4 regions of the Bradyrhizobium sp. CCGUVB1N3 genome follow, and region 2 is predicted to be linked to each of the others. Evidence: predicted binding sites of a transcription regulator. Region 2 holds the regulator's gene; each other region holds the start of a gene.

Region 1 (7,396 bases), 1.2 Mb from region 2:
CGGGCTCGGGCCGATGGCGGGCGTGCTGGCGATCGCCATTCACTCGACCGGCGCGCTCGGCAAGCTGTTCGCCGAGATCGTAGAGAATGCCGACATGAAGCCGGTCGAAGGCGTGCGCTCGACCGGCGCGAGCTGGCTGTCCTGCATGCGCTTTGCCGTATTGCCGCAGGTCTCGGCCGGCTATGTCAGCTACGCGCTGCTGCGCTTCGAGATCAATGTCCGTGAATCCTCGGTGATGGGTTTCGTCGGCGCCGGTGGCATCGGCCAGGAGCTCGTGGTCGCGATCCGAAAATTCTATTACTCCGACGTCAGCGCGATCCTGCTGATGATCGTGCTCACGATCTTCGTCATCGACATCACGACCGGCTGGTTGCGCGCGCGGCTGTTCGGCAGGGATGCACGGTCATGAGGGAGTTCGAGAAGCCCGACACCGCGGCGCTGCGGACAAAATATCCCGATGCCTTCGAACGGCCGGCGGCGGCGCGTCTCGCCACGCCCGCCATGATCGTGGCCGCGCTCGCCGTGTTCATCTTCGGCCTGAACGATCTCGGCTTTGAGCCGGCAAGGTTCATCGCGGGCCTCAAGCAGCTCGGCTGGATCACCATGATGATGATTCCGCCCGATCCCGGAACGTCGCTGCCGCTTTATCTGAAGGCGCTGGGGGAGACACTGTCGATCGCGCTGCTCGGCACCACGCTCGCCGCAACGCTGGCGCTGCCGGTCTCCCTGCTCGCCGCGCGCAATATCGTGCCGCCGAACATCATCCGCTTTCCGGTGCGGCGCTTCCTCGACTCGATCCGCGGCGTCGACACGCTGATCTGGGCGCTGGTCTGGATCAACGTGGTCGGGCTCGGCCCGTTTGCCGGCGTGCTCGCGATCATGGTCTCGGACTTCGGCGCGCTCGGAAAGCTGTTTTCGGAGGCGATCGAGGCCGCCGACAAGAAGCAGGTCGAGGGCATCAGGGCATCAGGCGGCAATGCCCTGCACGAGATCCGCTTCGGCCTGATGCCGCAGGTGCTGCCGGTCATTGCCGGCCAGGTGCTCTATTTCATCGAATCGAACACGCGCTCGGCCAGCATCATCGGCATCGTCGGTGCCGGCGGCATCGGCCTTCAGCTCGCCGAGCAGATCCGCGTGCTGGAATGGCAGAGGGTCTCGTTCCTCGTGCTGATGATCCTGGTCGCAGTCGCCGCGATCGACTTCATCTCCGGCAAGCTGCGCTTCGCCATCATCGGCCGGCGGGCGGTGGCATAGAGCGCTTCTCTCGCAGGGTGGGCAAAGCAAAGCGTGCCGACCATTTCTGCCGAGACCTCGGAGATATGGTGGGCACGGCGCAAGTGCGCCTTTGCCCACCCTACGATTCGATCAAGAATTCCACCCGCTACGATTCCACCAAAAACTCCACCCGCTCTGCGGCGAAGCGCGAGCGCTTCGTCACCAGCGGCTTGCCATCGGGATCGAGGTCGGTCGAATCGACCACCAGGATCGGACGCCCCAGCGCGAGGTCGAGCCGCGCGGCGTCTGTTGCATCGACAATGCCGGCCGTGATCCGGGTCGAGCCGCGGCGGTAGTCCCGGACGCCGTAATGCGCGAGCAGTTTCGTCATCGAGCGCGTGGCGGCGAAGACCGTGCCCGCATCTGGATAGAGTTCGGCTGACAGCCATGACGTCGAGACGCAGATCGGCGTGCGGTCGGCAAAGCGCACAGATTCGATCCGGACCAGCCGCGCGCCGGTCTTCACGCCGAGTTCCCGTGCGAGCTCCCGGCTCGCCACGTCCTCCGACGCCTCGATCAGCTGCCCGCGTGGCTCGCGGCCGCCGGCGCCGACGATCTCCGAGAAGCGCGTGCGCGAGCGCAAGGGATAGGCAAGCTTCTGCGCCTCGACATAGGTGCCGCTGCCGCGCTCGGCGCGCACCAGGCCGCGCTCGGCGAGTGCCGCCAGCGCGCGCCGCACCGTATGGCGGTTCACGCGATAGGTCTCGGCGATCTCCATCTCGCCCGGCAGCTTTTCGCCGGCGGCAAAGCGGCCGTCGGCGATGCCGCGCTCGATGCCGTCGGCGACCAGGCGCCACAGCGCGACGCCGGAGGAGGCGGTGTCCTGAAGGCTCATGTCGCGGGGAAGCCCATCTCCAAAATCACACGATTGTCACGAAACAGTCATGGCGCTTCATTATCAAGTTGTCTATTATCATAGACAACTTGAATTCGGCAAGCCTGGTGACCGACGTGACCCCGCAAGACAGCCTCAAGACCCGGCGCAAGGCGGCAATGGCCGTGCTGGTGCATGCGGATGCAGATGCTATCGCCGGCCGACTTCGCGCCATCGCGTTGCCGCGGCATGACGATCTGCGTGTAGCCGAGAACGGCCTCGTGATGCTGCGCGGCCGCGTCGGCGGCGATGGCGCGCCGTTCAATCTTGGGGAGGCCACGGTGTCGCGCGCCGCGGTGCGACTTGCGGGCGGCGAGGTCGGCTTCGGCTATACGCTCGGTCGCGACGGTGAGAAGGCGAGGCTGATCGCGCTCTGCGACGCGCTGGTGCAATCCGAAGAATTTGCAGGCGCCGTCGAGCGGGAGGTCGTTGCGCCCTTGCGCGCGGACCTGCTTGCGCGGCAGGCGCAGCGCGCCGCGCAAGCCGCGGCAACGAAGGTTGATTTCTACACCATGGTGCGCGGTGAGGGGTGAGGCCATGACCACGATTGCGGAGCTGCCACCGGGTTTCGCCGACAAGGTGTTGTCGGCGCAATCGACCTTTCGCTCGGTCATGGACGCGATGGCGCGGCCGGGCTCGGTGCAGCGGATCGTGCCGGCGGCGGGCACGCCCGGTCCCATGATGCGGGGCACGGCGGCGATCGCGCTGACGCTGTTCGACCACGATACGCCGCTCTGGCTCGATGCGCGGATGTCGGAGAGCTCCGACGTCCTGAAATGGCTGAAATTCCACACCGGCGCGCCGGTGATCCAGGATCCTTCCGTCGCGAGCTTTGCGCTGATCGCCGATGGTGCCGCGCTTCCTTCGCTCGAGCGCTTTGCGCTTGGCAGCAACGAATATCCGGATCGCGCTACCACATTGGTCCTGCAAGTGGAGAGCCTCAATGCAGGGCGCGCATTCGAGCTCCGTGGCCCTGGTATCGACGGCGTGACGATCCTTCACGCGTCTGTCAGGCCAACCGACCTGTTCGAGCGCCTGCGCATCAACGAGGCGCTGTTTCCGCGCGGCATCGACGTGGTGCTGGTCGCCGATGACGCCGTGGTTGCGATCCCGCGCACCACGCGCGTCGTGAACAAGGGAAGCCAGTAGCATGTATGTCGCAGTCAAAGGTGGCGAACGCGCCATCGAGAACGCCCATCGCCTGCTGGCGCACGCGCGGCGCGGCGACCACAGCGTGCCCGAAATTGCGCTCGACCAGATTTCCGAGCAGCTTGGCCTCGCCGTCGATCGCGTCATGAGCGAAGGCTCGCTCTATGACCGCGAGCTCGCGGCGCTCGCCATCAAGCAGGCGCGCGGCGACTTGATCGAGGCGATCTTCCTGGTCCGCGCCTTCCGCGCCACGCTGCCGCGCTTCGGCGCAAGCGAGCCGGTCGATACCGGAGCGATGCGGGTGCGGCGACGGGTGTCGTCGACCTTCAAGGACATTCCGGGTGGGCAGATCCTCGGGCCGACCTTCGACTACACCCATCGCCTGCTCGATCCGGGTCTTGCCGAAGGTTTCGTGCCGGATGAGCCGGCGACAGCCGAAGCCTCGCCCGCGGCCACGCCGCGCGTGACCGATATTCTGGGCCGCGACGGCTTGATCGAGGCGTCACCGCAAGCAGAAGATGGCGTGCCGGTTGGCGATCTCACGCGCGAGCCGCTGAACTTTCCAGCCGACCGCGACCTGCGCCTGCAAAATCTCGCGCGCGGCGACGAAGGCTTTCTGCTGGCGATGGGGTACTCGACCCAGCGCGGCTATGGCCGCAACCATCCTTTCGCCGGCGAGATCCGCTTCGGCGAGGTCGAGGTCGAGTTCTTCGCCGAGGACGTCGGCTTCGCCGTGCCGCTCGGCGCGATCGAGCTGACCGAATGCCAGATGGTCAACCAGTTCAAGGGCTCGGCCACGGAAGCGCCGTGCTTCACCCGCGGCTATGGCCTCGCCTTCGGCCAGAGCGAGCGCAAGACCATGTCGATGGCGCTGGTCGATCGCGCGCTTCGCGCGCGCGAGCTCGGCGAGGAGGTGCTCGCACCGGCGCAGGACGAAGAATTCGTGATGTCGCATTCGGACAACGTCCAGGCGACCGGCTTCGTCGAGCATCTGAAGCTGCCGCACTATGTCGACTTCCAGTCCGAGCTTGGCCTGCTGCGCAAGCTGCGTCAGGAATTTTCCGAGGCCAATGAAGCCGAGCCGATGAAGGAGGCCGCGGAATGAACGCGCCCGCCTACAATTTTGCGTATCTCGACGAGCAGACCAAGCGGATGATCCGCCGCGCGATCCTGAAGGCGATCGCGATTCCCGGCTATCAGGTGCCGTTTGCGAGCCGCGAAATGCCGATGCCCTATGGCTGGGGCACAGGCGGTGTGCAGGTGACCGCGGCGATCCTCGGGCCCAGCGACGTACTCAAGGTGATCGACCAGGGCTCCGACGACACCACGAATGCGATCTCGATCCGGAAATTCTTCGCCAAGACCGCGGGCGTCGCCACCACGACCGCGACGGAAGAGGCGAGCGTGATCCAGACCCGCCACCGCATTCCCGAGACGGCGCTGAAGGCAAACCAGGTGCTGGTCTATCAGGTGCCGATCCCGGAGCCGCTGCGTTATCTCGAGCCGCGCGAGACCGAGACGCGGCGCATGCATGCGCTCGCCGAATACGGCCTCATGCACGTCAAGCTCTACGAGGACATCGCGCGCTTCGGCCACATCGCGACCGCCTACGCATATCCCGTGAAGGTGAACGCGCGCTATGTGATGGACCCGTCGCCGACGCCGAAATTCGACAATCCCAAGATGGACAATTGCCCGGCGCTGCAGCTTTTTGGCGCCGGCCGTGAGAAGCGCATCTATGCGATTCCGCCCTACACGCAGGTGGTGTCGCTCGATTTCGAGGACCATCCGTTCGAGCCCTACCGCTTCAACGCGCCCTGCGCGCTGTGCGGGGCCGAGAATTCCTATCTCGACGAGATCGTCACCGACGACAAGGGCGGGCGCATGTTCGTGTGCTCCGACACCGATTTCTGCGAGGAACGTCAGACGGCTGGTCACCACGGCAGCCTGAGCGCCGCACCGTACAAGGAGAAGGCGCATGGTTGAGCACCTGCTCGAGAACGATCAGCCGCTGCTGGTTGCGGAGTCGCTGAGCAAATCCTACGGCAGGATCGCCGCCTGCCGCGACGTCTCCTTTGCGCTTTATCCGGGCGAGGTGCTGGCGATCGTCGGCGAATCCGGCTCCGGCAAGTCGACGCTGCTCCAGCTCCTGTCAGGTCAGCTTGCCGCCAGCGGCGGCAGCGTGTCCTACCGGATGCGCGACGGCGTTACGCGCGATCTCGCAATGCTCGGCGAAGCCGAGCGCCGTTTCCTGTTCCGTACCGATTGGGGCTTCGTGCATCAGGATCCTGCGCAGGGGCTGCGCATGGCGGTCTCGGCCGGTGCCAATGTCGGCGAGCGGTTGATGGCGGTGGGGTGGAATCACTACGGCCGCATCCGCGATACCGCATCCGATTGGCTCACGCGCGTCGAGATCGACGTCGCGCGGATCGATGACGCGCCGCGCACCTATTCCGGCGGCATGCGCCAGCGCCTCCAGATCGCCCGCAATCTCGTGACCGAGCCGCGTCTCGTCTTCATGGATGAGCCGACCGGCGGCCTCGATGTCTCCGTGCAGGCGCGCCTGCTCGACCTCTTGCGCAACCTGGTTGCCGAACTGCATCTGGCCGTCATCATCGTCACCCACGATCTCGCGGTCGCGCGGCTGCTGTCGCATCGCGTGATGGTGATGAAGGGCGGCCGCGTCATCGAGACCGGCCTGACCGACCAGGTGCTCGACGACCCGCGCGAGCCCTATACTCAGCTCCTCGTCTCCTCGATCCTACCGCCATGAGCCGCCCGATGACCGCCATGATCGACGTCGCCGACGCGCAAAAGACCTTTACGATGCACCTTCAGGGTGGCGTCGAGCTGCCCGTCGTGCGAGGCGTGACGTTCCGCGTCAATCCCGGCGAGTGCGTCGTGCTGTCCGGCCCGTCCGGTGCGGGCAAATCGTCGATCCTGAAAATGATCTTCGGCAATTATCGCTGCGACGGCGGCCGCATCGGCATCCGCCATCGCGGTAGCCTGATCGATCTTGCCAGCGCCGAGCCGCGGCAGATCCTCAACGTCCGCCGCGACACGATCGGCTATGTCAGCCAGTTCCTGCGCGCTGTGCCGCGTGTTGCGACCATCGACGTCGTCGCCGAGCCGCTGATCGCAAGCGGCGTGGCGCGACCCGAGGCGCAACAGCGCGCGGGCGCACTGCTGCATCGCCTCAATATCCCCGAGCGCCTCTGGCAGCTCCCGCCCGCGACTTTCTCGGGCGGCGAGCAGCAGCGCGTCAACATCGCGCGCGGCTTCATTCCGGAGCTGCCGATCCTGCTGCTCGACGAGCCGACCGCTTCGCTCGACGCCGCCAACCGAGCCGTCGTCGTCGAGCTGATCGCGGAGAAAAAACACAAGGGCACAGCCATGGTCGCCATCGTCCATGACGACGAGATCCGCCATCGGATCGCCGACCGCATCGTCGACGTCACCAGTTTTGCCGCTGCGGCCTGAAGGACCTGGAAATGAACGTGAAGCCGAATGAAACCGTGATCGCCAACGCCAGGATCGTACTGGCCGACAGCGTGATCGAGCGGGGCTGGATCGCTCTTGCAAAGGGTTGTATCGCCGAGATCGGTGAGGGCACGGCGCCCGCAGGCGCCGAGGACGCCGGCGGCGATCTGATCACGCCGGGCCTGATCGAGCTGCACACCGATCATCTTGAAGCTCACTACGTGCCGCGTCCAAAGGTGTTCTGGGATCCCGTCGCCGCCGTCATCTCCTATGACGGGCAGCTTGCGACATCAGGCATCACCACGGTGCTGGACTCGCTGCGGGTCTGGCGCGAGGACGGCGCGGAGGAGGTCGACGGCCGTGCGGGCACGCTGGCGACTGCCATCTCCATAGCGCGCGAGCACAATCTCTTGCGTGCCGATCACTTCCTGCATCTGCGCTGCGAAATCCCGATGCCGAGCGTGGTCGAGGAGGCCAGGGAGCTCATCGGCCGTCCCGACGTGCGGCTGATGTCGCTGATGGATCACACGCCCGGCCAGCGCCAGTTCCGCGACGAGGTCAAGCTGCGCGACTATTATCGCGGCAAGGGCGGAGGCATGACTGACGCCCAGCTCGATG
Region 2 (7,396 bases):
CAAGACGACGGCGCCGGCGGAGGTGCAATCGGGATTGGTCGACCAAGCCTGATAGAGCATCAGTGGCCGGCCCGAAGCAACCACCTTGTCGGCCTGCGCGAGGCCCGCCGACATCAACGACGCAACGATACTCAGTACAATTCGCATGGTATCCCCCAAAGCCCAATGGCGAGCGACGATACACGCGGAAATTGCCGCGCGTCGAGAGAGCGCGCGGGATTGCGGGAGATTTTCGTGGGATTCTTTTACGGGGGCACGTAGGCGTGGCGGGTTACGCCTAGCGAACTGCGCTTCGCGCAGTCGCAAGGCTAACCCGCCCTACGAAATCTATGCGTTCTCGACACCGGCCTCATCCGGCGAGAACTCGTACACCGAGCTACAGAACTCGCAGGTCACGACGACCTTGTCGTCCTTCACCATCGCGGCGCGATCGTCCGGCGAAAAGCTCTTCAGCATCGCTGCCACCGCATCGCGCGAGCAGGAGCATTCCGCTTTCAGATTATGCGGATTGAACACGCGCACGCCGCGCTCGTGGAAGAGGCGGTACAACAGCCGCTCGCCGGAAAGATCGGGATCGATCAGCTCGACGTCCTCGACCGTGCCGATCAGCGAGCGCGCTTCGACCCAGGCATCGTCCTCGGCAACCGTGTGCGGCGTGGTGCCTTCGGGCGCGTCGCCGGGATGCAGGTCGGCCTGTCGCGCGCGCTCCGGAGCCTTCGGCAGGAACTGCATCAAGAGGCCCCCGGCGCGCCAGCGGCGCTTGCCGCCGTCGCTCGAGCGCCATTCCTCGCCGACGGCGAGGCGCACCTGGGTGGGGATCTGCTCGGAGCGCAGGAAGTACTCATGCGCGGCATCTTCCAGGCTGCCACCGTCGAGTGCGACGAGCCCCTGGTAGCGGCTCATATCCGCGCCCTGGTCTATGGTCATGGCGAGATGGCCGCGGCCGAGCAGCGAGCCGGAGTCCTTGGCCTCGCCGAGCCGCGAGGCGTCGTAGCGGGCATAGGCGCGCAGGCGGTCGGGCGCATTGAAGTCGACCACCAGGAACGACACCGGGCCGTCGGTCTGGGCCTGGAGGATGAAGCGGCCCTCGAATTTCAGCGCCGAGCCAAGCAGCGTCGTCAGCACGATCGCCTCGCCGAGTAGCTTGCCGACCGGCGCGGGGTAATCGTGCTTGGTGAGGACCTCGTCGAGCGCAGGCCCGAGCCGGGTCAAGCGCCCGCGCACGTCGAGCGCATCGACCTCGAAAGGCAGCACCGCATCGTCGACGGGAACGGAAGACGGCGCGCGAACCGGGCTTTCGGGCCCGGCTTTGATGTCAGGGGATTGGGAGACCATGGCGCTCTATCTGGGGTCGGAGGAGATGAAATGGAAGGGGCGCGGGGCAACGCAGCCCGGACGCTGTTTTGATCGCAAACGATACAGCAAATTCGGCGTCGTCCTGGCTTTCGCCAGGACGACGCTTCGGATCTACGCCACCGCGTCGAATTACTTCACCGCGTCAAAGCACCAAGCCAAGATACCCTTCTGCGCGTGCAGGCGGTTTTCGGCCTCGTCGAACACGACGGACTGGGGACCATCGATCACCTCATCGGTGACCTCCTCGCCGCGATGGGCGGGCAGGCAGTGCATGAACAGCGCATCGGGCTTGGCCAGCGACATCAGCTTGGCGTTGACCTGATAGGGCTTGAGCACGTTGTGGCGATGCTCGCCTTCCTTGTCGCCCATCGAGACCCAGGTGTCGGTGACGACGCAATCGGCGCCGCGCACCGCGGCTTCCGGATCGGTGCCGAGCATGATCGGGGCGCCCGTCGCCTTGACCCAGTCGCGCATCGCCTTCTTCGGCGCGAGCTCCGGCGGGGTCGCGACGTTGAGGTTGAACTTGAAGCGTTCGGCGGCATGCGCCCAGGAGGCGAGAACGTTGTTGTCGTCGCCGGTCCAGGCCACCGTCTTGCCCTCGATCGACCCGCGATGCTCCTCATACGTCATGAGGTCGGCCATCACCTGGCAGGGATGCGAACGCCGCGTCAGGCCGTTGATGACAGGCACGGTCGCGTTGGCCGCGAGTTCGAGCAGCGCATCGTGATTGAGGATGCGGATCATGATGGCATCGACATAGCGCGACAGCACGCGCGCGGTGTCGGCGATGGTCTCGCCGCGGCCGAGCTGCATCTCCGCACCGGTGAGCATGATGGGCTCACCGCCGAGCTGGCGCATGGCGACATCGAACGACACCCGCGTCCGCGTCGACGGACGCTCGAAGATCATCGCCAGCGTCTTGCCCTCGAGCGGCCTGACCGGCTGATGCGCCTTCTGCTTCGCCTTCATGGCGGAGGAAGCGGCGAGCATGCTCTTGAGCTCCGACAGCGGCAGCTCGTTGATGTCCAGGAAGTGCTTGGGCGTCTTGCTCATCAGCTTGCCGCCGGCGTCTTGAGAGTGGATTCAATCGCCGTGCAGGCACGCTCGAGCCGCGCGACGCCCTCCTCGATCTCCGCCTCGGTGACGATCAAAGGCGGCAGGAAGCGCACGACGTTGTCGCCGGCGCCAACGGTGAGCAGCTTTTCGTTGCGCAACGCCGTGGCGAGATCGCCCGAGGGCACCACGGCCTTGAGGCCGATCAAAAGCCCCTCGCCGCGCACCTCGCTGACGACATCAGGATGGCGGTCGATCACGGAGGCGAGCTTCTGCTTGAGCAACAGCGACATTTTCTGCACGTGATCGAAGAAGCCGGGCTTGAGCATGACGTCGAGCACGGCGTTCGCCGCGGACACGGCGAGCGGATTGCCGCCGAAGGTCGAGCCGTGCGAGCCGGGCGTCATGCCGGAGGCGGCCTCGGCGGTCGCAAGGCACGCGCCGATCGGAAAGCCGCCGCCGAGCGCTTTCGCAAGCGACATCACGTCGGGGGTCACGCCGAGGCGGCGATGTGCAAAGAGTTCGCCGGTGCGGCCCATGCCGGTCTGCACCTCGTCGAAGGCGAGCAACAGGCCATGCTCGTCACAGAGCTGGCGCAGCGCGCGATAGAAGGCGGGAGGAGCCGAGCGCACGCCGCCCTCGCCCTGGATCGGCTCGATCAGGATGCCGGCAGTCTGCGGGCCGATCGCCTTCTTGACGGCTTCGAGGTCGCCATGCGGCACCTGGTCAAAGCCGTCGAGCGGCGGGCCGAAACCTTCGAGATATTTCGCCGAGCCGGTCGCCGCGAGCGTTGCAAGCGTGCGGCCGTGGAAAGCGCCCTCGAAGGTGATCATGCGGTAGCGCTCGGGATGGCCCTTGGAGGCGTGATAGCGGCGCACCACCTTGATCACGCATTCCATCGCCTCGGCGCCGGAATTGCAGAAGAACACGAAGTCCGCAAAGCTCTCGTTGCAGAGCCTGACTGCGAGCTTCTCGCCATCCGGGCTCTGGAACAGGTTCGACATGTGCCAGAGCTTCGTCGCCTGCTCCTGCAGAGCCTTGACCAGATGCGGATGTGCGTGACCGAGCGCATTCACGGCGACGCCCGAGGTGAAATCGAGATAGCGCTCGCCATTGGTTGAGACCAGCCAGCAGCCTTCGCCGCGCTCGAAGCCGAGCTCGGCCCTGGCGAAAACGGGAAGCAGATGCGTCGCGGCGCTCTTGGTCATGGCGGTCACTTGGATGTTGGGGCCGGCTGAGGCTGCGTTGCGCAGCGCATCATTGACCTGCCCGGAAAACGAAACGTGCCGCCTTTTAAGGGCGGCACGTGTCACTATTTTATGCCTGGAAAAACCGCTGTCAATGCCGCCAGAAGGCCCCTGCAAGCCGCGCGGCCCGTAGTCTTGCGGTGGCAATTTTGAGTTCTTTTAGCGACGGAACATGTGGACGCTGGGCCGCAGACTCTTGCGCGGGAGTCACGCCATATTGTAGCGTTTCCCCCGTCAGATACGACATCTCGTGCAGCAGTTCTGATCCTCTTAGTCCTCATGTACCGGCGTAACGTTCAGGTGCGTTTTCGCGCCCGGCGAGCCTTAAGGGATTCTGGCAGCACGGGTTTTTCGAGGCTTAGACATCGCCACGCGGCCCCAAGGATTGGCAGGCGCGCGGCGAGGGGAAGGGTGCAATGACGGTTTTGACCTGGTCCGACGATCGCGTCGAGCAATTGAAAAAGCTCTGGGAAGCCGGGCTTTCGGCCAGCCAGATCGCTGCCGAGCTCGGAAATGTGACGCGCAACGCCGTAATCGGCAAGGTGCACCGGCTGGGCCTGTCCGGCCGCGCCAAGACCCCGTCCTCGGCGGCTCCGCGGCCGCGCAAGGCGCGCCCGGCGCAGCACATGATGCGGGTGAGCCGCCCGATCTCGCGCGGCAACACCGCCCTCGCCCAGGCCTTCGAGGTCGAGGTCGAGCCCGATCCGATCACCTATGACAACGTCGTTCCGATGAGCCAGCGCCTGTCGCTGCTCGAGCTCAACGAAGCGACCTGCCATTGGCCGGTCGGCGATCCCTCGAGCCCGGATTTCTTCTTCTGCGGCGGCAAGTCGCTCTCGGGCCTGCCCTACTGCGCGCAGCATTCGCGCGTCGCCTACCAACCGGCCGCCGACCGCCGCCGCGCTCCGGCCAAGCCCGGCACGCGCTGAGTTCGGCCACAAACGACAACGTCCCGGCGCAAGGCCGGGACGTTTGATCGAGAGACGTCAGCGCGCCATCCGGCGCGCTTTTTTACGTCTGCTCCGCCTTCGCAAACCGATCATCCAGCGCGTAGCCGGCGCCGCGGACGGTGCGGATCGGATCCTGCTCGCGGCCGAGATTGAGCAGCTTGCGCAGGCGGCCGATGTGGACATCGACGGTGCGCTCGTCGATATAGATGTCGCGGCCCCAGACGCTGTCGAGCAGCTGCTCGCGCGAGAACACGCGGCCCGGATGCTCCAGGAAGAACTCCAAGAGGCGATATTCGGTCGGGCCAAGGTCGATCGGCCGTCCGGAGCGCGCGACGCGGCGTTTTTCACGATCCAGCTCGATGTCGCCGTAGGCAAGTATGGTCGCAAGCCGCTCGGGGCTCGCACGCCTGAGCAGGCCTTTCACGCGCGCGAGCAACTCGGGCACCGAGAACGGCTTGACGATGTAGTCGTCGGCGCCGGTGGCAAGCCCGCGCACCCGCTCGCTCTCCTCACCGCGCGCCGTGAGCATGATGATCGGCAACCCCTTGGTCTCGGGCCTTGCGCGAAGCCTGCGGCACAGCTCGATGCCGGACAGGCCCGGCAGCATCCAGTCGAGCACGATCAGGTCGGGGATGTGCTCCTTGAGGCGGGTGTCGGCGTCGTCGCCGCGCATCACCGTCTCGACATCGTAGCCGTCGCCTTCGAGGTTGTAGCGCAACAGCTCGGTCAGCGCTTCCTCGTCCTCAACAACCAAAATGCGTGCGCCCATGGCGTCGTCGCTCCTTAAGTGTTCGGCACGGTCGTGGCGAAGGTCGTCATGTCGCCCTTCGGACGCTTGTCCGCGATGGCCTGACCTTCGATCATGTAGAAGACGGTCTCGGCGATATTGGTCGCATGATCGCCGATCCGCTCGATGTTCTTGGCGCAGAACATCAAATGGATGCAGAACGAGATGTTGCGCGGATCCTCCATCATGTAGGTGAGGAGCTCGCGGAACAGCGAGGTACAGATCGCGTCGACCTCCTCGTCGCCTTTCCAGACCATCATCGCCGCCGGCAGGTCATGCGCGGCATAGGCGTCCAGCACCGACTTGACCTGCTGCTGCACGAGGTCGGTCATGTGCTCCAGGCCGCGGAACAGCTTGAGCGGATGGAAATCGGTCTCGAGCGCGGCAACGCGCTTGCCCATGTTCTTGGCGAGGTCGCCGATCCGCTCCAGATCGGTCGCAACGCGCATGGCGCCGACGATTTCGCGCAGGTCGACCGCCATCGGCTGGCGACGTGCGATCGTGAGCACGGCGCGCTCCTCGATCTTTTTCTGGAGCGCGTCGATTTCGGCGTCGGTTGCCACCACGCGCTGGCCGAGCGCGACGTCACGGCGGATCAGCGCATCGACGGAATCGACGATCATGCGCTCGGCAAGGCCGCCCATCTCCGCGACGAGCCGCGTGAGCTCCTGGAGGTCGGTGTCGAAGGCCTTTGCGGTATGTTCAGAAGCCATTTCCTGTCTCCTCAGCCGAAGCGGCCGGTGATGTAGTCCTGTGTGCGCCGGTCGCTGGGCGACGTGAAGATCTTGCTGGTCTCGTCGAACTCGATCAGCTCGCCGAGATACATGAAGGCGGTCTTGTCGGAGACGCGCGCCGCCTGCTGCATGTTATGGGTGACGATCGCGATCGTGTAGTCCTCGGCGAGCTCCTGGATCAGCTCCTCGACCTTGGCGGTCGAGATCGGATCGAGCGCCGAGCAGGGCTCGTCGAACAGGATCACCTCGGGACGCACCGCCACGGTGCGGGCGATGCAGAGGCGCTGCTGCTGGCCGCCGGAAAGCGACAGGCCCGACGCGTTGAGCTTGTCCTTGACCTCGTTCCACAGCGCGCCGCCGCGCAGCGCCTTCTCGACCCGGTCGTCCATCTCGGACTTCGAGATCTTCTCATAGAGGCGGATGCCGAAGGCGATGTTCTCGTAGATCGTCATCGGGAACGGCGTCGGCTTCTGGAACACCATCCCGACCCGGGCCCGCAGCAGGTTGAGGTCGAGCCTGGGGTCGAGGATGTTGGTCTGGTCGAGCATGAGCTGACCGGTGGCGCGCTGGCCCGGATAGAGGTCGTACATCCGGTTGAAGATGCGCAGCAGGGTCGACTTGCCGCAGCCGGACGGGCCGATGAACGCCGTGACACGGTTGGTGCCGAGCGTCAGGTTGATGTTCTTCAGCGCGTGGTGCTCGCCGTAATAGAAGTTGAGGTTGCGCACCGTCACCTTGGCCGGAGCCTCGGGCAGTGTCGGCGACGCCTGACGCCCGGTGGAACTTACGGAAACGGACAGATCGCTCATTTTGCAGTCCTCTCGGCGCCAAGAATGCGCGCGCCAATGTTCAGGGCAAGCACGGTCAGGGTGATCAGAAGCGCCCCGCTCCAGGCCAGTTGCTTCCAGTAGGCGTAGGGGCTCTGCACGAAATTGTTGATGGTGACCGGCAGGTTCGCCATCGTCTTGTTCAGGCTGAGGCTGAAGAACTGGTTCGACAGCGCGGTGAACAGCAGCGGCGCGGTCTCGCCGGCGACGCGAGCGGTCGCCAGCAGCACACCGGTGATGAGGCCGGAGCGCGCCGCGCGGTAGGCGATCCGCTTGATCACCAGCGAGCGCGGCAGGCCCAGCGCGGAAGCCGCCTCGCGCAGCGCGTTCGGCACCAGCAGAAGCATGTCCTCAGTCGTGCGCAGCACCACCGGGATCACGATGACGGCGAGTGCGAGAGAGCCTGCGATCGCCGAGAAGCCGCGCATCGGCACCACCACCG
Region 3 (7,396 bases), 1.2 Mb from region 2:
GCCACCGGTGCGATGACCGGCGGCGGCTATCCCGACGGTATCCGCCAGATCGTCGATCCCTATTTCGCCGGCAAGCGCGAGGAGGCCAAGGCCGCCTATGAGCGCTGGCTGCCGCTGATCAATTACGAGAACCGCCAGTGCGGCCTGATCGCCTGCAAGGCGATGATGCAGGCCGGCGGCGTGATCAAGTCCGACGCCGTGCGCCACCCCCTGCAACCGCTGCACCCGGCCACGCGCGCGGGCCTGCTCGAGCTCGCCAGGGAACGCGACGCGCTGGCGCTGCGCTGGGGGAAGTAACGCGGTTCATCCTCCGGTCGTCGTCCTGGACAAGCGAGCGTAGCGAGCGCTGATCCAGGACCCATTACCCGAGGAAGCAGTTGTGCGGGCAGCCGTGGCCAGCGCCTTCTGCCACAACAACTCCCTGGGGTAATGGGTCCTGGCTTTCGCCAGGACGACTCCAAAGGAGAGCGCGATCCAGACGTCTAGCCAACTGTCCATCTAGGCGAAGCGTCGAATTGGCGCGCTTCGGCCGGTTTCGCGCGGTGGCGCGATGACGTAATGTTCCCGGGCCAACCAAGCCTGCGGAGCACCTCGAGACATCGCGCGTCAGCACTTCATTATGCCGTTATCCCGGGCCAGGTTGGCGCAAGTCGACGCAAACAGGGAGGCAGTGCCATGACAATGCGGCCAGATCCGACCTTCCACGCATCGCCAAAACTCGCGATGGAAGCGCCGCCCGAAAACTTCGCCTACACGTTGCTGCTCAGCCCGGATTTCTCAAAGCCCGACGCACTTGCGGTCATCGACGCCAAGCCGGGATCGCCGACCTACAGTCGGATCGTCCATACCGTGACGATGCCGAACAAGGGCGACGAGTTTCATCATTTCGGCTGGAATGCCTGCTCCTCGGCACTGTCTCCGCTCGCCGGGCACGCCTTCATCGAGCGGCGCTATCTCATTATTCCCGGCCTGCGTTCATCGCGCATCTACATCATCGACACCAAGCCCGATCCGACCAAAGCGAAGATTCACAAGATCATCGAGCCGGAGGAAGTCTTCAAGAAAACCGGCTACTCGCGGCCGCACACCATCCACTGCGGGCCGGACGGCATTTATGTCAGCACGCTCGGCGGCGGCGGCAAGGATGGCACGAGCGGGCCGCCCGGCGTCTTCATCATGGATTGCGAGACGTTCGAGGTGCTCGGCCGCTGGGAGATCGATCGCGGTCCGCAGACGCTGCACTATGACTTCTGGTGGAATCTGCCGCGCGACTACATGGTGACGAGCGAATGGGCGCTGCCGCCGCAGTTCGAGAACGGCATCGTTCCCGAAGATCTGCTGTCGAACAAATATGGCCACCGGCTCCATTTCTGGGATCTCCGGGCCCGGCGCAATGTTCAAACCATAGACCTCGGTGCCAACCATCAGATGGCGCTGGAGGTGCGGCCCGCGCACGATCCGGTTCGCGAATACGGCTTCGTCGGCGTGGTGGTCGACACCACCAATTTGGAAGCCTCGATCTGGACCTGGTGGCGCGAGGGCGGAAAATTCCACGCCGAAAAGACGGCGACGATCCCGCCGGAGCCTGCAGCCAAGGAAAAGCTGCCGCCGCTCTTGCAGGGGTTCGGCGCGGTGCCTCCACTGGTGACCGACATCGATCTGTCGATGGATGACAGATTCCTCTATGTCTCCTGCTGGGGCACCGGCGAGATGCGCCAGTATGACGTCAGTAATCCCCGGAAACCCAAGCTTGCCGGCTCGGTGTACACGGGAGGCATCGTGCGCCGCGCGCCGCATCCGAACGGCAAGGCTTATGCGGGTGGCCCGCAGATGGTCGAGATCAGCCGCGACGGCAAGCGGGTGTACTGGACCAACTCGCTCTACTCGACCTGGGACGACCAGTTCTATCCCGATGGCGTTCCCGGCGTCGAAGTGATGGCCAATGTCGGTCGCAACGGCGGCCTCGAGCTCGCCAGCGACTATTTCGTCAGCTTCCCCGAAGGATACCGGGCCCATCAGGTCAGGCTTGAGGGTGGCGACTGTTCGACGGATTCCTTTTGCTATCCGTCGGCCTAGATTGGGGAGAGGCGAGCCGGACACTTGCCTGGCTCTGGCTCGCGCTCCTTGCGAGCGGCATTTATCATGGCATCAATCCGGGAATGGGATGGCCGCTCGCGGTTTCGGCTGGGCTCATGGAACGAAGTCCGCGCGCGCTGTTTGGCGCGCTCGGTGCTCTGTCGGCTGGCCATCTGCTGGCGACGTTCCTGGTGTTGCTGCCGTTCGCGCTGTTGCTGGCGCTGGCCGAATGGCAGCGTCCGATTCAGCTCGGTGCGAGCCTGCTGGTGATCGGCTTTGGCGCCTACCGTCTCATCGATCGGCGCCATCCGCGGGCGCTGGCGCGGATACCGCCAACGCAGTTGGCGCTGTGGTCGTTTGCGGTTGCGATCGCCCACGGCGCCGCGTTGATGCTGGTGCCGATCTATCTCGGGCTGTGCCAGGCCGCTGACCTCGACGCGGTCCACCAGGCCGCCGGCGCTCTCGTCACGGCGAATCTCGCAATGGCGGTGCTGGTTTCGCTCATGCATGTCATCGCCATGGTCGCGGCGGGCGGTTGCCTTGCGTGGCTGGTCTACCGCTATCTCGGTCTCAAGTTCGTATCGCGAAGCTGGTTCAATCTGGATGCGGTCTGGGCCGCGAGTCTCGTCCTGGTCGGCGCCGCCGCGCTCGCGTTCAACCTCGCGGACTGGCGATGAGGCGGAGCGAAAACTCCGTCACCCTGAGGTGCCGGAGCGTAGCGGAGGCCTCGAAGGGCGACGGCCCGGTTGCAGCCCGGCCGTTCATCCTTCGAGGCTCGCTGTGCTCGCACCTCAGGATGACGGGACCGGCAGTGCCCATCAACCTATCTCGCCAACGGCCACTCGCCGATGACGTGGAAGCGTGCCGCTGCGTCTTCCTGGCGAAAAAGGGCGATGCGGTCGATCGCCAGCGTTTCGAGCTCCAGGCTGGCAAACCGCCTCCGCAACATCTCGATGATCGGCCCGCGGCGTTCCGCATCGAGCCGGCCCGTGAGCGTCATGTGGAAACGGAATTCTTCCATGACGTAGGGGTAACCCCAGTCGTCGAGATAGTCGCGCTGCCGCTCGGTCAGCTTTTCCGGGTTGCGCCTTGCGCGATCCTTCGCCGCCAATGGCGCGCGGAACGCGTCGAAATCGCGCACGCAATCGGCGGCGAGCCGTATCAGTTCGCTGACGGGCTCGGCAGGGATTGCCGCGATGAAGCCACTGATGGAATCGACGACCGGACGAATCACGGGGATCGGCCGCGGCTTTTCGGCAAACGCTGTGCACGCCGCAACCAGCTCGGCCTCGGTCTTGCCGCCCGCGAGCGCCATCGGCGCCTTCAGCGTGCCGTGAAAACCGTATTTGCGGGGATCGGCCGTGATGTCGTGCCAATCGGCCGCCAAGTGCAGCGCCTCTGCGGGGAAAGGCAACTCACGGCCGCTATGGGCATCATAGCCAAGCAGCTCGGCGCCGAAGCGCGACAGCGTGCTGTCGGCATCGGCGGCATAGTAGATCGCGTAGCGGGGAAAACCTGTCATCGCCTCTCGTATAGCCGGTTCAGGCGGCGACGACAGCTTCGCGCGCTGCGGCCGAACCGTGCAGGCGCGCTGCGTCGGTGAAATGTACCAGCCTGCCCGCGGCAATCACCGCGACCACCCGCGGCCGCAGCGGCACGGTGTCGTCGATCAGCAGGATGTCGGCGCGCCGTCCCTCCGCGATCACACCGCGATCGGACAGGCCTGCGGCTTCTGCCGGCGCTTCCGAGATCAGCTTCCAGGCTTCTGCCAGCGGAAGCACGTCGTCGGCCACGAGCCGGAAGGCGGCGAGCAGTTGCGCCGGATAGTAATAGTCCGAGGCCAGCACCGAGCAGAGCCCTTTGTTGATCATGTCGGACGCCCTGGTCCAGCCGGTGTGGCTGCCGCCACGCACCACGTTCGGCGCGCCGTAGATGATGGCGTCGCCTGCGTCTGCCGCCGCGCGCGCCGTCTCTTCATTGACCGGAAACTCGGCGATCGTGGCACCCATGTCACGATAGGCCTTGCGCATCGCCGGCGTCGAATCGTCATGCGAGAGCATCCGCACCTCGGCGGCGCGGGCCGCCGCAGCAAGCCGCGCAGTCGTCGCCGGGACGTCCGCTGCGCGAGCGGCGACACGACCGACCAGCTCTTCAAAGGCCGTGTCGGACAGTCCGGTGCGGTCAACCAAGCGGCCGCGCTTGTGCGGCTTCGCCAGATCGCGGATGGTCGCAGCCATGTGATCGTTGAAGGCGAACAGATCGATGCGTCCTTCGGCGAGCCACTGGCCGATCTCGTCCTCCGCATCGAGATTGTAGGTCTCGTGCCGCAGATGGAAGCGGGTGTCGGCAGCAAATTGCGGGCGCAGCCGCTCGATCGCTTCCAGCAGGCGTCGCGCATTGTCGCCAGAGCGCAGGCCCGGCTCCCACGACCAGGTCGTGCCATGGAAGACGGTGGTGATGCCGTTGCTGACGGCCTGCCGGTCGCTGTCGGCGAGCGCCACGTCGATCGGGAAATCGACGCCCGGGCGCGGCATCATCTGCCGTTCGAAGGCGTCGCCATGCAGGTCGACGATGCCCGGCAGGACCAAAAGATCACCAGCATCGATCGCAAGCGACGCACGACCGCGCCCGCGATCGATCTCCCCAATATCCTGTCCGGAAACCACGAGGGAGGTCTCGACGATCTCCGAGCCGATCAGGGCCCGGCCGCCTTCAAGGAAGATTTCGGTCACGCGGGGATGCTTCGCTTGCTGGGAGACAAATGGTTGGCAATGGCCCGTGCTTCGTACTTCGCGAGGAAATCTTCAATCCCAAGCTTGCGGAAATCAGGCAAGGCCTCGCGCAAGCTTTCGTGATCCCAGTCCCACCAGGCGAGCTTTGCCAGCCGGCCGGCGATCTCGTCGGAGAAGCGCCGCCGGACCGGACGGGCCGGATTGCCGGCGACGATGGTGTAGGCGGGCACGTCCTTGGTGACGACGGCGCCCGCGGCCACCACGGCGCCGGTGCCGATATTGCGGCCCGGTAGTACGATCGCGCCATGTCCGATCCAGACGTCATGGCCGATATGGACATGATGCTGGCGCCGCCAGTCGAAGAACTCGGCCTCGTCGCTCTCGCCTGGAAAATAGGCACTGGCGCGATAGGTGAAATGCGCCTGGCTGGCGCGGTGCATCGGGTGGTTGCCGGGATTGATGCGCGTCATCGCCGCGATCGAGCAGAATTTGCCGATCGTCGTGTAAGTGATCTGCGAATCGTTCACGACGTAGGAATAGTCGCCCATCGTCACCTCGTGCAGGATCGTGCGCGCGCCGACCTCGCAATAGGCGCCGAGCTTGATCTCGTGCAGCTTGGCGGTGGGATCGATGGTCGGTTGGACCGAAAGCGCTTTGGCGACCATGGTGCGTCCGTTGACAGGGAGGAGCGTTCGTCTTCGAGCGGCTCGATGACGATGTCATGACGTAGAGATGACAGGGGATGCGTGCGTAGCATCGCCGCACCGCCGCGCCCTTGTCACACAAATGTAAAGCGGCAGCGTTAGCGGTTGGGCCCAGCGAGTTGGGAGCCCTGCATGCTGGTGGTTGAAGGTCTGACGTGCCGCTTCGGCACAAAAGCCGCGGTGGACGGTGCTTCGTTTGAAATCGCCCCTGGCGGATTCGTCGGCGTCATCGGCCGTTCCGGCGCCGGCAAGTCGACCTTGCTGCGGACCATCAACCGTCTGGCGACGCCAACAGAGGGGCGCATCCTGTTCGACGGCATCGACGTCACCGCGTTGCGCGGCAAGGAGCTGCGGCAATGGCGCGCCCGTGCCGCGATGATCTTCCAGCAATTCAATCTCGTCGGCCGGCTCGATGTGCTCACCAATGTGCTGATGGGGCGCCTTGCCGCGATGCCGGCCTGGCGCTCGCTCACGCAGGCCTGGCCCGAAGAGGACAAGGCGCTGGCGATGTCGGCGCTGGAGCAGTTCGACATGGCCTCGCTCGCCGCCCAGCGCGCCGACCAGCTCTCCGGCGGCCAGCAGCAGCGCGTTGCGATCGCCCGCGCACTCGTTCAGCAGCCTGATCTGATCCTCGCCGACGAGCCGATCGCCTCGCTCGACCCGCGCAACACCAAGATCGTGATGGATGCGCTGCTGCGCATCAACAAGCATTTCGGCATCACCGTGATCTGCAACCTGCATTCGCTCGATCTGGCGCGCAGCTATTGCGATCGCCTGATCGGCATGGCGGCGGGCCGCGTGGTGTTCGACGGCGCGCCGTCAGCGCTCACCGAGCACGTCGCGCGCGAGCTCTACGATCTCGAAGCCAGTGAAGTCATGGGCGGCCTGCCGCTGCCCACGCCCGAAGGTGTTCCGGCGCTCGGCACCGCTGCCGCCGCCTAAGTCGCTACCAGTCATCGCGTTCAACTGATCAAGAGGGTATCATGATCACTCGTCGCATCGTCCTTGCCGGCGCCGCCGCGCTGGCCTTCTCCGCTTCCGCTTCCGCCGAGGACTGGAAAGCGAAATATCCGGAGATCACCTTCGCCGCGATTCCGATCGAGAACGGCTCGGGCACTTCCGAGCGCTACGCCCCCTTCGTCAGCTATCTGTCCAAGGAGCTCGGCATCAAGGTCACGCTGCGTGTTGCCAATGATTACGCTGCCCTCATCGAGGGCCAGCGCGCCGGCAATATCCATATCGGCTATTACGGTCCGGCGTCCTTCGCGCGTGCCCGCCTCACCGGCGTGAAGACCGACGCCTTCGCCATCGACGTCAACTCCGACGGCTCGAAGGGCTATTATTCCGTGTTTTACGTGCTGGCGAAGTCGCCATACCAGAAGATCGAAGACCTCAAGGGCAAGAATCTCGGCCTGGTCGATCCGAACTCGACCTCCGGCAACAACATGCCTCGCTTCAAGCTGAACCAGATGAGCATCGATCCCGACGCCTATTTTTCCAAGGTGGTCTTCACTGGCAGCCATGAGAACGCCGTTCTGGCGCTCGCGCAGGGCACAGTCGACGTCGCCGCCAACTGGTGGAACGCCGATGATGATTCCAACCTGACCCGCATGCTCAACAAGGGTATGGTGAAGTCGGCCGACGGCACGGTGATGAAGAAGGAAGACTTCCGCATCGTCGTGAAGTCCGACCTCATCATCAACTCGCCGTACGCCTATCTCAGCGATCTGCCGGATGACATGAAGGCCGCCATCAAAAAGGCCTTCCTGGAGGCGGCGCAGAAGGATCCCGAGGCGTTCAAGAAGCTTTCCGACGGCAAGAACAAGCCCTGGGAGCCGATCACCACCGACGACTACAACAAGACGATCGAGCTGATCAAATTCG
Region 4 (7,396 bases), 2.6 Mb from region 2:
ATGCTGCGGTTGCGAGCGTTCTCGACATGGAGCAGGAAGTCGCGCTCCTCGCGGAACAGGCGGAAGCGGTTGCGCACCTCCCAGGTGATCTGCAAGCTGCCATCCTGCGCGGCAGCGCGTTCAGGCGGCAGAGCGCCGAATACCCCGACAAGCAGGGCGCCGGCGAGGAAGGTGCGGAGGTCGGTTCGGATCATGGCCCGCGCTTTCAACGTCAAAGTTGAGGCGGAAATAAGAGAGGCTTCCTCGCCCGCCCTCGACGTCTGTCTGACCGGTTTAGCTCTTGCCGCAGGGTTTTGCCGCCGTCCAGCGGCTTAGCGCTTGCTGGCCTGTCGCAGCGACCGTTCGCGCTCCATCTGCGTCACCTGCTTGGGCAGGTTGGCCTGTGCGCAGGCCTCCGCCAGCCGCCGGCGTTCCTGCCACGGCTCCACGACGTTCATCCAGAGCTCGCGCGCTCCCATGATGGAGATGGCGAGGCCGAACGGGATCATGAAATAGAGGATGCGGAACACCAGGAGAGTCGCCAGGAGCTGCTCGCGGCCGAATTCGGGGAGCGCTACCAGCATGGCGGCGTCGAACACGCCGATGCTGCCGGGGGCGTGGCTGGCAAAGCCCAGCAGCGTCGCCAGGATGAACACCACAGCCAGCGACATGAAATCGATCGGCGGGGTGGACGGCACCAGGAGGTACATGGCCAGGGCGCAGAAGCCGAGGTCGACCACGCCGATCAGGATCTGCACGAGCGTCAGCGGCGCCGACGGCAGCACCACCTTCCAGCCCTTCTGGCCGAGCTCGCGGCGCTTCTCGCCCATCGACAGCCAGACCAGATAGGCGGCGATCGAGGCAAGGCCGCCGAGGGCGATCAGGCGGTTGATCGCCGAGGGGAGCTGATCCATGGCAGAGGCGGCATCGGGATGGATCGCCATGCCGATCGAGAGCACGAAGATGTTACCGAGCCAGAAGGTGAGGCCGGAGAGGAAGCAGATCTTTGCGACGTCGATCGCGTTCAGCCCATAATCCGAATAGATCCGGAAGCGGATCGCCCCACCGGTGAAGACGGTCGCGCCGATGTTGTGGCCGATCGAATAGGAGGTGAAGCTGGACAGCGCTGCGATGCGGTAGGGGACGTGTTTCTTGCCGATCGTTCGCAGTGCGAAGAAGTCGTAGAAGGTCAGCGTACAGAAGGCGAAGAAGACGCAGAGCGCCGCAAGGCCGATATTGCCGCGGGGAATCTCGGTTATCGCGGTCAGGATGACGCCGGTGTCGATGCCCTTGAGGGTGCGCACCAGCGTGGTGATCGCGAAGGCGATGATCATGACGCTCGCGGCAATGCCGAGCCGACGCCAGCCGATCCATCTCTTGAAGCCGCGTTTCAGCGCGGGCAGCACGTCCTGCATTCATCCTCCCGGCGGGGCACACTTAACCATAAAGCCTACCCAATCGAGCTGGGAGCCGATCGAGTGCGATCGTAGCCCGAAGGTTGGCACCGATCGCAAGGCATATCCTAGTTCCTTAAGGCAAAAACAGCGGTTTGTGCAGCCCTTGACAACGGAAGGTTCTGCGCTGGGACAGCCCTTTTTGTCATACGTCCTACACATTGCCGCGCGTTAAGGATTACGAGTCGCGGCATTGCCGTATCATTGCCCGCATTTTGCCAAACCGCGGCGCGGTTCGCCTTGTTCCAGCGCAAGGTTTTCGATCCTGTCGGAACGTCCCTCATGCGTGTCGGTTAGCGCCGCATCAGCAGCCGAACATGGCGCGATAGCGGCCTGCACGCAGGCAGGCGCCGCTCTGTTCCCGAAGTGCAAGGATTGAAATGATGGGACTGTTCACCAAGGACATCAAGACCATGAACGACCTGTTCGTGCATCAATTGCAGGACATCTATTACGCCGAGCGGCAGCTCACCAAGGCGCTGCCGAAAATGGCAAATAAGGCGACCGATCCGCAGTTGAAGCAGGGCTTTTTGACGCACCTGGATGAAACCAAGCAACACGTGAAGCGGCTGGAAGAGGTGTTCAAGATGCATGGCGTCGAGGTGAAGGCGATCGATTGCCCGGCGATCGACGGCATCATCAAGGAAGCCAACGACACCGCCGGCGAGGTCGCCGACAAGGCGGTGCTCGATGCGGCCCTCATCAACGCCGCGCAGGCCGCCGAGCACTACGAGATCGTCCGCTACGGCAGTCTGATCGCCTGGGCCAAGCAGCTCGGCCGCAACGACTGCGCGGCGGTGCTCGCCAAGACGCTCGAGGAAGAGAAGGCGACTGACAGGAAGCTGACCTCGATCGCCGAGACCAAGGTGAACCTGCGCGCGGCGAGCTAGGCCCCACCTCGCTCGAGGGAGCGCCGCGCGCAACGCGCGGCGCTTTCGTGACAGCGCTGCAATCATCATTCGTTCACTATCGAATCATGATGTGAGGCCGAGGGTGTAGTCTTCGCATGGGCTGCAATCGGGATGGCAGCATGCGGACCAATATCGCCAATACCAATATCGACTACCCGTCCTCGGGAAACGCACAGCGTTCGCGCCTTGCCACCTCGCTGACGCTCGCCGCGATGAGCCTCGGCTACGGCGTGGTGCAGCTGGACGTCACCATCGTCAACACCGCGCTGCATGCGATGGGCACCGCGCTTGGCGGCGGGGTGGCCGAACTGCAATGGGTGGTGAGCGCCTATACCATCGCCTTTGCCGCCTTCATCCTGACCGCGGGCGCGCTCGGCGATCGCATCGGCGCCAAGCGCGTGTTCATGGCGGGTTTCGCCCTCTTCACGGCGGCCTCGCTCGCCTGCGCGCTGTCGCCGAACGCCAGCGTCTTGATCGGCGCGCGGCTGATCCAGGGATTGGCGGCGGCGATCCTGGTGCCGAATTCGCTGGCGCTGCTCAACCACGCTTATCCGGACGAGAAGCAGCGCGGCCGCGCCGTCGCGGTCTGGGCCGCAGGCGCCAGCCTCGCCTTGACCGCAGGGCCGTTCGTCGGCGGCGGCCTGATCACGCTGATCGGCTGGCGGACGATCTTCCTGGTCAACCTGCCGATCGGGCTTGTCGGCCTCTGGCTGACCTGGCGCTACACCGACGAGACCACGCGTTCGCGTGCGCGCGAGATCGATCTGGCCGGCCAGTGCGCGGCGATCGGAGCACTGGGCGCGCTCGCCGGTGCGATCATCGAAGGCGGCGCGATCGGCTGGAGGCATCCTGCCGTGATCGCAGCCTTCGTCGCGGCCGCTGTGCTGGCCGTGCTGTTCGTCTGGCGCGAGCAGCGCACGGCGCAGCCGATGCTGCCGCTGTCGCTGTTTGGCAACCGCTTGTTCGCGCTGACCTCGGTCGTGGGCCTGCTCGTGAATGTCGCGATCTACGGCCTGATCTTCGTGCTCAGCCTCTACTTCCAGGAGGTCAACGGGCTGTCGGCCTGGTGGACCGGGCTTGCCTTCGTCCCGATGATGGGCGCGGTGCTGCCGGTGAATTTGCTGGCGCCGCGCGTTTCCGAGCGCATCGGAGCTTTCAGGACCATGATCGTGGGCGCGTGCGTCTCGGCGCTGGGCTGCCTCGGCATGCTCGGCATGGCTCCTGGCACGAGCTACTGGGCGATCGCCGTGCAGATGATCGCGATCAGCGGCGGCCTCGGCCTTTTGGTGCCGCCCCTGACATCGACGCTGCTCGGCAGCGTGGAGAAGGCCCGCTCGGGCATCGCGGCCGGTGTGCTCAATGCCACCCGGCAGACCGGCAGCGTGCTCGGCGTTGCGCTGTTCGGCTCGCTGGTTGCGGGGAGCTTCATGACCGGCCTGCACGCCTCGCTGATCATTGCGGCGGTGGTCCTGCTGCTGGCCGCGACGGCGATCTGGCGTAGCGCGCCAGCCGATGGTTAACCCCGAGTATGCTGCCTTGGGCTCACAGCTTTCGTTCACCATGCGCTGAACCAGCATGTAGCCGGTTACCTACTGTCCATCTCTCGCCTCTTTAGTGCAGGCGCCGAAAGGGGCCTGCCATGTACCAAGTTCTTTATTGCCTGACGGACGAGCATGATTGGGGTCTGGTCGCGCTGGGCGGCGCGGTCTGCCTGCTCGCCAGCGCAGCGGCCATCAGCCTGTTTCATCGGGCGCGCGCCACACATGGCTCTGCGCGTCTGGTCTGGCTTGCGCTCGATGCCATCGTCAGCGGCTGCGGCATCTGGGCGACGCATTTCATCGCGATGCTGGCTTACGGGCCGGGCGCCGGCGCTGCCTACAACGTTCCGGTGACGGTCCTGTCGCTGATCTTCGCGATCTCCGTGACCTTCGTGGGCCTGAGCATCGCGGTGTCCTCGACGCGCACGCTTTGGGTCCTCCTCGGCGGTGCTATCGTCGGCGGCGGCGTTGCGGCCATGCATTATACCGGCATGGCGGCGCTGGAGATGCCCGCGCGCATCGGCTGGGCGAGCGGCACGGTGGCGGCTTCGATCCTGTTCGGAATCGTGTTCGGTGCGGCCGCCATCCATGTCGCGGCGCGGCGCGACGACCTTCCGCACGCCGTGAACGCTACCGGCCTGCTCACGCTCGCCATCGTCTCGCATCACTTCACGGCGATGGGGGCCGTCGAGCTGACCCCGGATCCGACGCTCGCCATCAGCGGGCTGTCGATCGCGCCGGCGACGCTCTCCTTGCTCACCGCGAGCGCTGCGGCCGCCATCATCGCCATCGCGCTCGTCGCCGCCATCCTCGATCGCCGCGCCAAGGGCGAATTGGGGCGCCAGCAGGTCGTGCTCGACACCGCGCTCGAGAACATGTCGCAGGGGCTGTGCATGTTCGACCGTGACGGCAAGATCCTCCTGTTCAACGAGCGCTACGCCGCGATGTTGCGCAGGACCAACATGCAGCTCTCCGGCCGCCTGCTGCTCGACGTGCTGCGCGAAGAGCAGGCACGCGGTCTCTGGCAGGGTGATCCGGACCAGTTCTTCGCACAGCTTGTCGCCGACGCCCGCGACAGCCGCACCACGACCATGATCGTCAGCCGGTTCGGCCGTTCGATCCGTGTCGTCAACCAGCCGATGCAGGGCGGCGGCTGGGTCGCGACCTTCGAAGACATCACCGAATGGCTGGCGGCACAGGAGAAGATCTCTCACATGGCGCGCCACGACGCGCTGACCAATCTGCCGAACCGCGTGCTGTTCCACGAGCAGCTCGAGCAGGGCCTGCGCCACGCCAGGCCCGGCGACCAGCTCGCAGTGCTGTGCCTCGATCTCGATCACTTCAAGGACATCAACGATTCACTCGGGCATCCGATTGGTGACGCGCTGCTCAAGGAGGTCGGCCGCAGGCTGGCTGCCTGCGTTGGCGAGAAGGACACCGTGGCGCGGCTCGGCGGTGACGAGTTCGCCGTGGTCCAGCTCGGCAAGGAGGAGGAAGCGGCGGCTACCGCGCTCGCCGGACGCCTGGTCGAGGTGATCTCTGCGCCCTATCAGATCGCCGACCATCAGATCATCATTGGCGTCTCGATCGGCATCTCGCTGTCGCCGCAGGATGGCAGCAATCCGGACGAACTGTTGAAGAACGCCGACCTCGCGCTGTACCGCGCCAAGGCCGACGGTCGCGGCACCTATCGCTTCTTCGAGACGGGCATGGATGCCCGCGCGCAGGCGCGGCGGCTGCTCGAAATGGATATGCGGGCGGCGCTGGGCAGGCGCGAGTTCGAGCTCCACTATCAGCCGATCCGCGACGTCGCCAGGGACCGCGTCGTGGCCTTCGAGGCGCTGAGCCGATGGAATCACCCGCAACGCGGCCTGATCTCGCCGGCCGCCTTCATTCCGCTTGCGGAAGAGACCGGCCTGATCGTGCAACTCGGTGAGCAGGTGCTGCGCAACGCCTGCACCGATGCGGTCACTTGGCCCGAGGAGATCGGCGTCGCCGTCAACCTCTCGCCGGTGCAGTTCAAGAACCCGAACCTGGTTGCCTCGGTGACCGAGGCGCTGGCCGCCTCGGGGCTCGCCGCCGACCGCCTCGAGCTCGAGATCACTGAATCCGTGCTGCTCCAGAACAGCGAGGCGACGCTTGCGATCCTGCACGAGCTGCGCGCGCAGGGCGTGCGGATCTCGCTCGACGATTTCGGCACCGGCTATTCCTCGCTCAGCTACTTACGCAGCTTCCCCTTTGACAAGATCAAGATCGACCGCTCCTTCGTGTCCGAGCTCTCGACGCGCGAGGACTCGATGGCGATCGTCCGCGCCGTCACCGGCCTCGGGCGCAGCCTCGGGATCGCGACCACGGCCGAGGGCGTCGAGAACGATGCTCAGCTTGAGCTCTTGCGGCGCGAGGGCTGTACCCAGGCGCAAGGCTACCTGTTCAGCGCGCCGCGGCCGGCGTCCGAGGTTGCGATGATGCTGGCGAAGCCCCGCCTGCGCGCCTCTGCCTGAACGTCAGGCCTTGCGGAGCGCGAAATGCGCGCCGCAGAACGCCATCACCGCGCCGAGGCACAGTGCAGCGAGGCCTGCCAGCACGCCGGAGATGGTCGGGATCGGGCTTGGTGCGGCGGCCGCCTGTCCGGCGCCGGCGAGCAGCAGCACGCCGACCGCGATCAGGAACTGCCGCATCCTTTGCGGGATCTGACCCGAGACGGCGCTCTGCATCAGTGTCGCGGTGAAGTAGCCGCCGGAAAAGCCGACGGTGGCGATCAGCCACCACGCGATCGCCGCACCCGCCGGCATGAACTCACGCCTGTCCGAGCGCCAAAGCCCGCCGAGGTCGAGCCCGTAGCGCGCGCCCAGCATGTGCACCGCGAGCGCGAGCAGCACGCCCGCGATCATCGCGCCGCCGAGAATCAGGTGACGGGGAAAAAAGGTCGTCTCAGCCATGCCTGATTTGTAGGATGGGTGAGGGCGGTCGCGCAAGCCGATCAGGCCGCGCGCAGAGTTGATAAGGTCGATCGAGATGTCCGAGGTGCAGGAGGCCGCGCAAGTCACGAGCGAGCAAGGCACGAGCTACGCCTACAAGGCGTCGCTGATCGGCTCGGCGCACCGCTTCGGGCTGACGGATGAGGGCCTGTCGTGGCAGATCGCGGGCCGTGCCGGCCTGTGGCGCTATAGCGAGATCTCGGCGATCCGGCTGTCATACCGGCCGGTCTCGATGCAGCAGCACCGGTTTCGCGCCGATCTCCGCCATGCGGATGGCGGCCGCATCGCGATCCTGTCGACGACCTGGCAGACCGCGGCGCTGATGGCGGCGCAGGATCACGGTTTTCGCGATTTCATCGTCGCACTGCATGCACGCATGGCAAAGGCGGGTAGCCGCGCCAAGCTGACCGCGGGCCTCGGGCGCGCCGCCTACTCGGCAGCGCTCGCGCTTCTGGCAATGCTGGCGGTGGCGATGGCCGGGCTTCTCATCCGCGCGGTTGCGACCGGCGAATTCATCGGCGCGCTGTTCATCGTCG

The links. Region 2 encodes PhoB, which activates phosphate uptake and scavenging genes when phosphate is short. Its sites were predicted from a motif close to TGTCATNNANCTGTCAT; they were not measured.
Region 1: a site for PhoB is predicted at 2,145-2,161, ahead of phnF (phosphonate metabolism transcriptional regulator PhnF). Genes of this name have one in related genera too.
Region 3: a site for PhoB is predicted at 5,519-5,535, ahead of phnC (phosphonate ABC transporter ATP-binding protein). Genes of this name have one in related genera too.
Region 4: a site for PhoB is predicted at 1,577-1,593, ahead of NLM33_RS44395 (YbhN family protein). Genes of this name have one in related genera too.

Annotation. Positions count from the first base shown of each region.
Region 1 covers NZ_JANADR010000001.1:5,632,029-5,639,424, reverse strand. Annotated here, with positions in the region: gene phnE (phosphonate ABC transporter, permease protein PhnE) at 1-409, shown strand, start outside; gene phnE (phosphonate ABC transporter, permease protein PhnE) at 406-1,254, shown strand; gene phnF (phosphonate metabolism transcriptional regulator PhnF) at 1,382-2,110, opposite strand; gene phnG (phosphonate C-P lyase system protein PhnG) at 2,269-2,682, shown strand; gene phnH (phosphonate C-P lyase system protein PhnH) at 2,687-3,298, shown strand; gene NLM33_RS26895 (carbon-phosphorus lyase complex subunit PhnI) at 3,300-4,403, shown strand; gene NLM33_RS26890 (alpha-D-ribose 1-methylphosphonate 5-phosphate C-P-lyase PhnJ) at 4,400-5,284, shown strand; gene phnK (phosphonate C-P lyase system protein PhnK) at 5,277-6,071, shown strand; gene phnL (phosphonate C-P lyase system protein PhnL) at 6,080-6,778, shown strand; gene NLM33_RS26875 (alpha-D-ribose 1-methylphosphonate 5-triphosphate diphosphatase) at 6,790-7,396, shown strand, end outside.
Region 2 covers NZ_JANADR010000001.1:6,805,999-6,813,394, reverse strand. Annotated here, with positions in the region: gene NLM33_RS32415 (hypothetical protein) at 1-147, opposite strand, end outside; gene NLM33_RS32410 (Hsp33 family molecular chaperone) at 328-1,335, opposite strand; gene argF (ornithine carbamoyltransferase) at 1,486-2,409, opposite strand; gene NLM33_RS32400 (aspartate aminotransferase family protein) at 2,409-3,617, opposite strand; gene NLM33_RS32395 (GcrA family cell cycle regulator) at 4,073-4,585, shown strand; gene phoB (phosphate regulon transcriptional regulator PhoB) at 4,668-5,375, opposite strand; gene phoU (phosphate signaling complex protein PhoU) at 5,390-6,106, opposite strand; gene pstB (phosphate ABC transporter ATP-binding protein PstB) at 6,118-6,936, opposite strand; gene pstA (phosphate ABC transporter permease PstA) at 6,933-7,396, opposite strand, start outside.
Region 3 covers NZ_JANADR010000001.1:5,640,007-5,647,402, reverse strand. Annotated here, with positions in the region: gene NLM33_RS26960 (dihydrodipicolinate synthase family protein) at 1-297, shown strand, start outside; gene NLM33_RS26955 (selenium-binding family protein) at 676-2,076, shown strand; gene NLM33_RS26950 (hypothetical protein) at 2,160-2,753, shown strand; gene NLM33_RS26945 (DUF1045 domain-containing protein) at 2,900-3,598, opposite strand; gene NLM33_RS26940 (alpha-D-ribose 1-methylphosphonate 5-triphosphate diphosphatase) at 3,618-4,808, opposite strand; gene NLM33_RS26935 (DapH/DapD/GlmU-related protein) at 4,805-5,473, opposite strand; gene phnC (phosphonate ABC transporter ATP-binding protein) at 5,645-6,454, shown strand; gene phnD (phosphonate ABC transporter substrate-binding protein) at 6,496-7,396, shown strand, end outside.
Region 4 covers NZ_JANADR010000001.1:9,421,125-9,428,520, forward strand. Annotated here, with positions in the region: gene NLM33_RS44390 (hypothetical protein) at 1-194, opposite strand, end outside; gene NLM33_RS44395 (YbhN family protein) at 312-1,394, opposite strand; gene NLM33_RS44400 (ferritin-like domain-containing protein) at 1,817-2,323, shown strand; gene NLM33_RS44405 (MFS transporter) at 2,464-3,864, shown strand; gene NLM33_RS44410 (EAL domain-containing protein) at 3,984-6,383, shown strand; gene NLM33_RS44415 (hypothetical protein) at 6,387-6,821, opposite strand; gene NLM33_RS44420 (hypothetical protein) at 6,898-7,396, shown strand, end outside.